Regions from separate parts of the Gryllotalpicola reticulitermitis genome, predicted to be linked through region 2. Evidence: predicted binding sites of a transcription regulator. Region 2 holds the regulator's gene; the other holds the start of a gene.
The links. Region 2 encodes HspR, which represses chaperone genes until heat shock. Its sites were predicted from a motif close to AAGTTGAGTCNNNNNGACTCAACTT; they were not measured.
Positions count from the first base shown of each region.

Region 1: the regulator HspR is predicted to act here: its motif matches at 2,159-2,183, upstream of ACFOYW_RS00180 (Hsp20/alpha crystallin family protein).

Region 1 covers NZ_JBHSCN010000001.1:32,980-37,187, forward strand. Annotated here, with positions in the region: gene ACFOYW_RS00170 (SDR family oxidoreductase) at 1-605, opposite strand, end outside; gene ACFOYW_RS00175 (DoxX family protein) at 1,090-1,377, shown strand; gene ACFOYW_RS00180 (Hsp20/alpha crystallin family protein) at 2,213-2,665, shown strand; gene ACFOYW_RS00185 (hypothetical protein) at 2,894-3,175, opposite strand; gene ACFOYW_RS00190 (HIT family protein) at 3,503-3,880, opposite strand; gene ACFOYW_RS00195 (hypothetical protein) at 3,954-4,208, opposite strand, start outside.
Region 2 covers NZ_JBHSCN010000005.1:787,215-791,422, forward strand. Annotated here, with positions in the region: gene ACFOYW_RS10780 (DEAD/DEAH box helicase) at 1-1,978, opposite strand, end outside; gene ACFOYW_RS10785 (heat shock protein transcriptional repressor HspR) at 2,002-2,427, opposite strand; gene ACFOYW_RS10790 (DnaJ C-terminal domain-containing protein) at 2,498-3,502, opposite strand; gene ACFOYW_RS10795 (nucleotide exchange factor GrpE) at 3,521-4,084, opposite strand; gene dnaK (molecular chaperone DnaK) at 4,088-4,208, opposite strand, start outside.

The DNA of each region.
Region 1 (4,208 bases), on a different contig from region 2:
ATCCGGTTGCGCACCCAGCGCGGGGCCGGCATATAGGGGAGCACCTCGGTGAGGTGGCGGATCATCTCGAATGACGCGGATCCGGAGCCGATCACGATCCCGGCCTGAAGGACTAGCGCCGGCGTCGGCGACTGAAGGAAGATCTCGCCGACCTTCACCCGCGAGCGCAGATGCGGAGACAGCTCGACACCGTGAGGATGCAGCGCACCGAGGTACACGATCCGGCCGACCCGCGCCCGGGTGGCCGCCTTCGCGACCGTCCGCGCCGCTCGTTCGTCGGCTTCTTCGAAGCCCCTGCCCGAAGCCATCGAGTGGACGAGGTAGTACAGCACATCCACGTCGTCGCACGCGCGAGCTAGAGCCTCGACATCGTCGGCCGAACCCGTGACGATCTCGCAACGGTCGCTCCACGGGAACGCTCGCGCTCGCGCCGCGTCGCGCGCGAGGACCCGCAGACGGTACCGGGCGGCAAGCAGACGCGGCACGAGGCGGCCGCCGAGATACCCCGTCGCGCCGATCACCAGCGCCCGCGGACCGGCGCCGTCCGCACGTGGCCGCGCGTGGAGCTCGGGCTCCTCGCCCGTCGGACCGGACAGCTCAGTCATCCGCTCACCTTAGAAGCACGCCCCGCGACGGCAACGCCCCTTGACGCGAGGCCGCGCACGTTCCTCAGAACCGGCACGGCCCCGGCGGCCCCACGCCATCCTGACCGGCACATCTGCGTCACGTCCGTGCCGGATGGACTCGAGGCCGCCACCGGGCGTGGTCAAATCCCGCATGACGCACGTCCAAGTCGGTGTCACTGGCGTCGGCGCGGGCTCTGAGCCGAGCCCTAGGCGGTCACCAGCCAATCGAGACGCGGTGATCATCTCCCGCTTCGCGACGGCCATGGCCACAATTGCGACGGCCTTGCGGAGTGAGGCGACCTCGGCGATGCCCGAGAGACCCTCCCGTCAAGGGCTCGACGCAGCTGCCGCCGTGCGGTTGTGTTCGGCGATGCGCGTTGTTTGTCGTTGGCTGCTCGCCGGCTCGATGGTCTTCGCAGGTCTGAGCCATCTCCTGTGGGCGCGGCGGGCATTCCAGGCGTAGGTGCCGGATTGGTCAACGAAGGTCACCCGCCTCGACAAAGACGGGGTGGTGATTGCGTCCGGCGCGCTCGAGGTCGCCATCGGCGTCTCACTCGTCACCTTGCCTCGGGAGCAACGTCGTGTGGGCGCATTTCTGGCGGCCTTCTTTACCGCGGTTTTCCCGGGCAACATCGAGCAATACCTGAAACGGCGCAACGGCTTCGGGCTGGACACCGACAAAAAGCGGCTCGTACGGCTGTTCTTTCAGCCCGTGCTCGTCGCATGGGCGCTTTGGTCGACACGTCGCTGAACTTACGCCAAACACGCCGTGTGAGATCGGAAGGGCGGTCACGATGCTGCCGCCGACGACAGTGACGCCGCGCGTTCAAACAGCTCGGCAGTCCTCGCGAACACGACCAAGGGCCCCGACAGCCTCACGACCGTGCCGCGAGGTTTCGCTCGGGCGTATCGGGGCGACTCGGCCGCGAGGGCGAGCCCCTCACGCGCCGGGAGCGATGGCTCGTGAGCTGACGCGCAGGCGAGGATGGCGCGGTGCTCTCCTGTCTGACTGGGTCGAGTTGTTCGGGCAAGCCGACGAGCGGCCTCAATCCGCGAATCGGTACTGACACGGAGCGCATGAAAGACCTGCGCGAAGGGGCGCCTGTGATGCTCGCGCTCGGCCGGCATCGCTCGGCTGCCCGCTCTACGCGCTGGCAGCTCATGAAGCGGGCCCCCACCACCACCAAGGCGAAGCAGCCCATGGGCGCCGCATCAGCCTCGCAGCCCGCATCGACGGCCACGCCGTGCGCCGACGCCGCCGCGTGCGGTCGGCGCAAACAAGACTGTTGTGATCAGCTGGGCGAAGGCCCAGTTTGAGGAAACGGGCGTGTGGCCGAGCGGACCGGAGCTGGCGGAGAAGCTGGGGCAGTCTCGGAAGAGAGGCCCGCGAGTTCGTGCTCAGTTTGTGGCTGAAATGGGGTAGCGAGAAACCGATCAAGGGGGTTCGGGTGCGAAAACTCCAGCTGCCTATGGCGTCTTGCAGCCCCGAAAATCGTCTGGCACTCTCGTGGCTCGAGTGCTAATCTGCTTCCAGGTTGAGTCGATGCGGCTCAACTCTCGAACACTACGTGAAGGAGCTGATTCCAATGGCCAACAACTTCGATCCGTTCCGTGAGTTCGACCGTCTGGCGGGCGCGTTCTTCGACCGCCCCGCCGGTCCGCGGCTGATGCCGATGGATGTCTACAAGGACGGCGACACCTACGTGCTCTCCGCCGATCTGCCCGGCATCGACCCGGGCTCGGTCGATATCGACGTCGACGGGCAGCTGCTGACCATCCGCGCGCAGCGCACGCTCGCGACCGGCGACGGGGTCAAGTGGCTCACGCGTGAGCGCCAGGGCGGCACGTTCCTGCGCCAGCTCAGCCTCGGGCAGGGCATCGACACCGAGCGCATCGCCGCCGACTACTCCAACGGCGTGTTGTCGATCACGATCCCGATGAGCGAGAAGGCGAAGCCGCGCAAGATCACGGTGACGTCGCGCCCCGAGACGGTACACCCGGCCGTTGAGGAATCGCACAGCGAGCACACCGACGCATAGCGGCGGCCTCCCCGCAGGTGGCCGCCGAGACACCATAGGCGCCCGCCCGCAGGCTGGGTAGCGATGAAGCCCGAAGCGCCTCGAGCCCGATGGCTCGGGGCGCTTCGTGGTCGTCGTGGACCCGGCGTCCGTCGTACTCGACCACGGGAGCGGTTGGCGGCCGGATGTAAGCGAGGTGTGTCCTCTCCTTGGTGTGAACCGCGCTCCGAGGCGCGATGTGCGTCATCGTCAGGTGGTGTTCGTGGCATGGACATTCCCGATCGGCGTGCCCCGCGAGACGATCAGCTGTTGTCGTGACCTTGCGCCCGTCCAATGGCCGGCGCGGTGAGCCGCTTCCGCCGTTCCGGAGCTGTGTGTCGTGCCGTTCGAGGAGTCGTCCTGTGCTGCTCGCTCGATGTTCGCCACGATCCTGCCGATCGTGTGGCCGAGATGCCGTGCGTGAGTCTCCTCGGTCCCGATCTGCCGACCGAACTTCGTGTTCGACGAGTGTCGTTCGGAGTCCACGAGCACGCTGTCACAGTCGAAAATCACGAGCGGCAGCGATGACGACAACAGCGTCGTGGCGCAACACGATGGGTCTATGTCTGCTGTTCCTCCCGGCGCGGACTGGCCGCATGAGTCAAAAAGGCCAAATCACGAGCTGGACGAAGCGGGTACCGGGCCCGGTGGCGGCGACCTGGCCACGCTGCGGGTCGCAGGCCGCGATCTACACGATGCCCCGCAGCGATGAGGCGGCGTGCGGATTCGTAGCCGATGCCCTTGTCGGCGCGGGTGATGAGCGTGGTGGTCATGTCTCGATACTTTGACTGGGTGATGGGGGGCGGACTTGGACGGCGCTCAGTAGTTGCCGTGTCCGATGGCGGCGTGGCGGATGCCGCCGGCGGCGTGTGGGACGTCGCTGGCGTAGCGGGGGATGACGTGGAGGTGGGCGTGGAAGATGCTCTGTCCGCTGGCTGCGCCGTCGTTGAATCCGACGTTGTAGCCGTCGGGCGTGAACCGCTCATCGAGGTGCCTCTTTACGGCGCTGACGAGCTGGATGGCGTCGCTGACTTCTTCGCTGGTGGCAGCGAACCAGCTGGCGACGAGTCGGTGTGGGATGACCAGTACGTGCCCGGGCGAGGCGGGGTTGGCGTCGAAGATCGCGAAGCAGCTCGCGTTGTTTGCGATCCACTGGCCCTCGGGGATACGCAGAAAGACGGAGTCAGGCGCGGTCATGGGTCCTCCTTTGGGTCGGTGGTCATTGCATCTGGCCGTGCACGTGATGGCCGCTCTTTCGCTGCCGTGTCGTTCATGGCTCGCGGTCTGTGTTCCTTGTCCCGAGGCGTCTGAGCTGTGCGCCGAGGTGGCTGAACCACTCGCGTGAGTCGCTGTGTTTGGGGACTCGGCGCAGCACGAGGTGTTGGAAGGCGAGTAGCAGGATGAGCCCGGCGACGACGGCGATCGCCGAGCCGAGCAGGCTTTCGGGGGTTGCGCCGGGCAGCCAGCCGATCTCGATGGCCAGGGCGACGGCAGGCGGGTGCACGGGGCCGCCGGCGGAGATCAC
Region 2 (4,208 bases):
GGCTGATGCCGGCGGGCAGCGCGTCGGGCTCGCGCACGTGCGACAAGGGCCGCACGTACTGCTCGGTGAACCGGCGGATGCTCGGAAAGAGCCCGGGCGCCACGATGTCGAGGATCGCCCAGAGCTCGAGCACGTTGTTCTCGAGGGGCGTGCCGGTGATCGCAAGTTTGAACGGCACATCGAGGGCTTTTGCGCACTCATGAGCCCGGCTGCGATGGTTCTTGACGAACTGCGCCTCGTCGAGCACGAGCCCCGCCCAGCGCTGGTCCTCGACGTCGTCGAAGTCGAGGCGGAACAGGTTGTACGACATCACGATGACGTCGTTCTCGGCGGCGAGCTGGGCGAGCTTCTGCTTCTCGCGCAACTGCGAGCGGGTGACGGAGGCGACGCGCAGGCCGGGCGCGAACCTCGCCGCTTCCGCGCCCCAGTTGCCGACGACCGACGCGGGCGCGACGACGAGCCAGGGGTCGAGACCCGCTGAAGGCGACGACCCAGTGGGTCCTCGCCGCGCCTCGGCCCCGCGCGAGTGCACGATCAACGCGAGCGTCTGCACCGTCTTTCCGAGCCCCATGTCGTCGGCGAGGACGCCGCCGAGTCCGTGCTCATAGAGGTACGCGAGCCACGCGAACCCGGCCAGCTGGTACGGCCTGAGCTCCGCCGTCAGGCCGTCGGGCGCTGGCGGGGCATCCGCTGGGGCATCCGTCAGTGCCGCGACCTGCTCGCGCCACTCGACCGCCGCGTGCGAGGCATCGGCGAGGTCCTCGAAATCGGACCACAGCGCCACCTGGGTGCGGTGGATGCGCGGCCCGGCCTCCCACTCGCGAAGGGTGTCGGCCTCGGCGATCAGGTCCATCAGCTTCGCGAACACCGGCTGATTGAGTCTCAGATACGAGCCGTCGACCAGTCTCAGGGACTTGCGGCCGCCGGCGAGCGCTTCGAAGAGGCTGCTGAACGGCACCTCCCGACCGTCGACACGCACGGCGAAGCCGAGCTCCAGCCAGTCGCGGTCGTCGGTCGGCACGAGGGTGACCTCGAGCTCGGGCACCGCGTCGAGGAAGTCCTCCGGCAGCACCGGCTCGCCCTCGGGCCGCCCGCTCGGCGGCGTCTGTGCGGGTGGCGCCTCGACGGGCTCGGGAAACCCCAGCGACGCGTCGGCGCTGACGAGCGGCACGGTGAGCGCGAGCTGCGGCAGATAGTCCGCGATGAACTCAGCGCGCTCGCGCGCAGGCACCTCGATGGGCGCGGATGCCGCGAGCCGCAGCACCTCGGCGGTCACCTCGCGCGCGCTCGGCGCGAGCCGCACGACCGGACCCGGCCACTCGACCGCCCAGAGACCGTGGGTCCCGAGCGCGCCGAGTCGCTGCCCCGTGACCTCCGCTCCGTCGATGCTCACCCGCGGCGCCAGCATGACGGCCCCGGCTTCATTCGCCGTCGCGTCGAGCTGGACGACCCCCCGCTCGCCGACGCGGACCACGGGCTCACGCCCGGCCCCGACGAACGCGACGCCGAGTTCCCTCGCTTCGTCGAGCAGCGGCCAGAGCAGCGCTGAGCCGAAGTCGTCGAGCGCAATGCGCACGCCGTCCTGGCCGAGGAAGCTGCCGCTGCTCGCGCGCGCCAGCGCGGCGAAGTCGGTGAACCAGCGCACCTGCTCGCCGTCGAGGCCGAGCTGGTGCACCTGGTACTGCAGACCGGCCCAGGCAAGGTTCGCGCCCACCCAGTTGCCGGCGCGACCGGGCATGACGGGCCGCGCGGTGAGCTTCAGCTCGCCGGCCGATTCCGCGGTCGCCGCGACCGTCGTGTTGCTCGTGTGCTGCCACCGCCCACTGCCGCGGCGCACGACCTCGCGGACCTCGAACTGCACGCCGAGCGGGGTGCGACGGCCTTCCGCGGGCGCCGCGCTTGAGGTCTCCGCGACGTCATCGGCGCGCGCAAGCCCGCGCAACGCGCGCTTCCAGTCGCTCTCGCCGCCCGAACTCACTCGGTCATGCTTTCACGCGCGACTCAGTCGACGGGCCCCCACGGGCGCCAGATCACGACCTGGTCGCGGCGCTGCGCCCGCGTTCCCGCGCGCATGGGCACGACCTCGCCCGAGACGTCCGACGCGAAGACCCGCCGGCCGGGGCGCTGCAGCAGAGCGTCTGCCAGCGCCGACTCGAGCTCGCGCACGCGGCCCTGAAGCGCCCGCACCTCGTTCTCGAGGGACAGGACGCGGCGGATGCCCTCGAGCGAGACGCCCTCGCCTGAGAGCCGAGCGACTTCGCGCAACTGAGCGATGTCGCGCAGCGAGTACCGCCGGGACTTGCCCGCGGTGCGTTTCGGCTCGACCAGCCCGAGCCGGTCGTACTGCCGAAGCGTCTGCGGGTGCAGTTCGGCGAGTTCCGCCGCCGCGGCGATCGCGAAGAGCGGCGTGTCCTGGTCGACGTCCATGTTCACAGCCGGCTGCCTTCCTCTCCCTGGCGCCCGCGCCGGCGGGTGCCGCTCGGACCGTTCCCCGAAGCTACTCGCGCGCCCGCGCCAGCAGATCGTCGCGCGGATTCTCCGCCGGCAGCTTCGCGGCGAAGTCGAGCAGGGCGTTCTCGGCCTCGGCCGACATGTGCGACGGCACAGCCACCTGCACCTCGGCGAGCAGGTCGCCGGTGCCCTTGGCGGTCTTCACGCCGCGCCCCTTGACGCGCAGCACCCGGCCGGAGGGCGTTCCCGCCGCGACCTTGAGCTTCACGGTCGGCCCGTCGAGCGTCGGAACCTCGATGGTCGCGCCGAGCGCGGCCTCGACGAAGGTCACCGGCACGTTGACGCGCAGGTTGAGCCCGTCGCGCTCGAATACCGGATGCTTGCGCACCGCGACCTGCAGGATGAGGTCGCCCGCCTCGCCGCCGTCGGGGCTCGGATGCCCGCGGCCACGCAGCCGGATCTTCTGCCCGTCTGCGACGCCCGCCGGGATCTTCACCTTGATGGGCTTGCCGCCGGCGCCGCTCAGCGTGACCGTCTCGCCGCGGACGGCGTCGACGAAGTCGATCGAGGTCGACGCGTCGATGTTCTGCCCGCGCGTGGGGGCGCCGTAGCCGCGGAACCCACCGGACGAACGCCCGAACCCGCCGCCGCCGAACAGGCCGCCGAGCAGGTCGTCATAGTCGGCGCCCCCGTTCTGGTAGCTGAACCCGCCCGGGCGGCCGCCTGCGGCGCCGGCACCACCGTTGAACATCGACCCGAAGACGTCCTCGAAGCCGCCGGCGCCGCCGGACCCGGGCGCCGTGAAACGCGCGCCCGAGCCCATGGCCCGCACCTGGTCGTACTCCGCGCGCTGCGCGGAGTCGGAGAGCACCGAGTACGCCTCGCTGATCTCTTTGAAGCGCGCCTCAGCGGCCGCGTCCCCCGGGTTCGAGTCGGGGTGGTACTGCCGCGCAAGCTTGCGATAGGTCTTCTTCAGATCGGCCGCTGAGACGTCTTTGCTGACGCCCAGGGTCGCGTAGAAGTCCTTGTCGAACCAGTCCTGACTGGCCAACGCGCCTCCTTGTAGTAACTAATCGGCGGGGGTGGCGACGACGACGCGCGCCACACGCACCAGGGTCGACCCGATGGTGTACCCGGTCTCGACCACGTCGAGGACGGTCGTCTCGGTCGCGCCCGGGGTGGGCTGCTGGAAGATCGCCTCGTGCCGCTGCGGGTCGAAGACCTCCCCGACCTCGCCGAACGGCTTCACGCCGAGCCTCTCGACCGCGCTGCGCAGCTTCCCGGCGATGGTCGGGAACGCGCCGTCGCCGTCGAGGTCGCCGTGCTTCTGGGCCCGGTCGAGGTCGTCGAGCACCGGCAGCAGCGCGCGCACCGCGTCGCCGACCGCACGCTCACGGACGACCTCGCGCTCGCTCTCGGTGCGGCGGCGATAGTTCGCGTACTCGGCCGTCACACGCTTGAGGTCGGCGAGATGCTCGGCACTCGGATCGCTCTCCTCCGCCTCGGCGGCGGCGAGGATGTCGTCGACGAACAGCTCGTCGTCGCCCTCGCCGTCGCTCTCAGCGGATGCCTCTTCGACCGGCTCTTCGATGGGTTCTTCGGGCTCGGAGCCCTCGGGCTTCTCGTCCGTCATCGCTTAGTTCTTCTCGTCCTCGTCGTCGACGACCTCGGCATCGACCACGTCCTCGTCAGAGGCGTCGCCGGCCGGGGCATCCGTCTGCTCGCCCGCCGCCTGCTCGGACTGGGCCTGCGAGTAG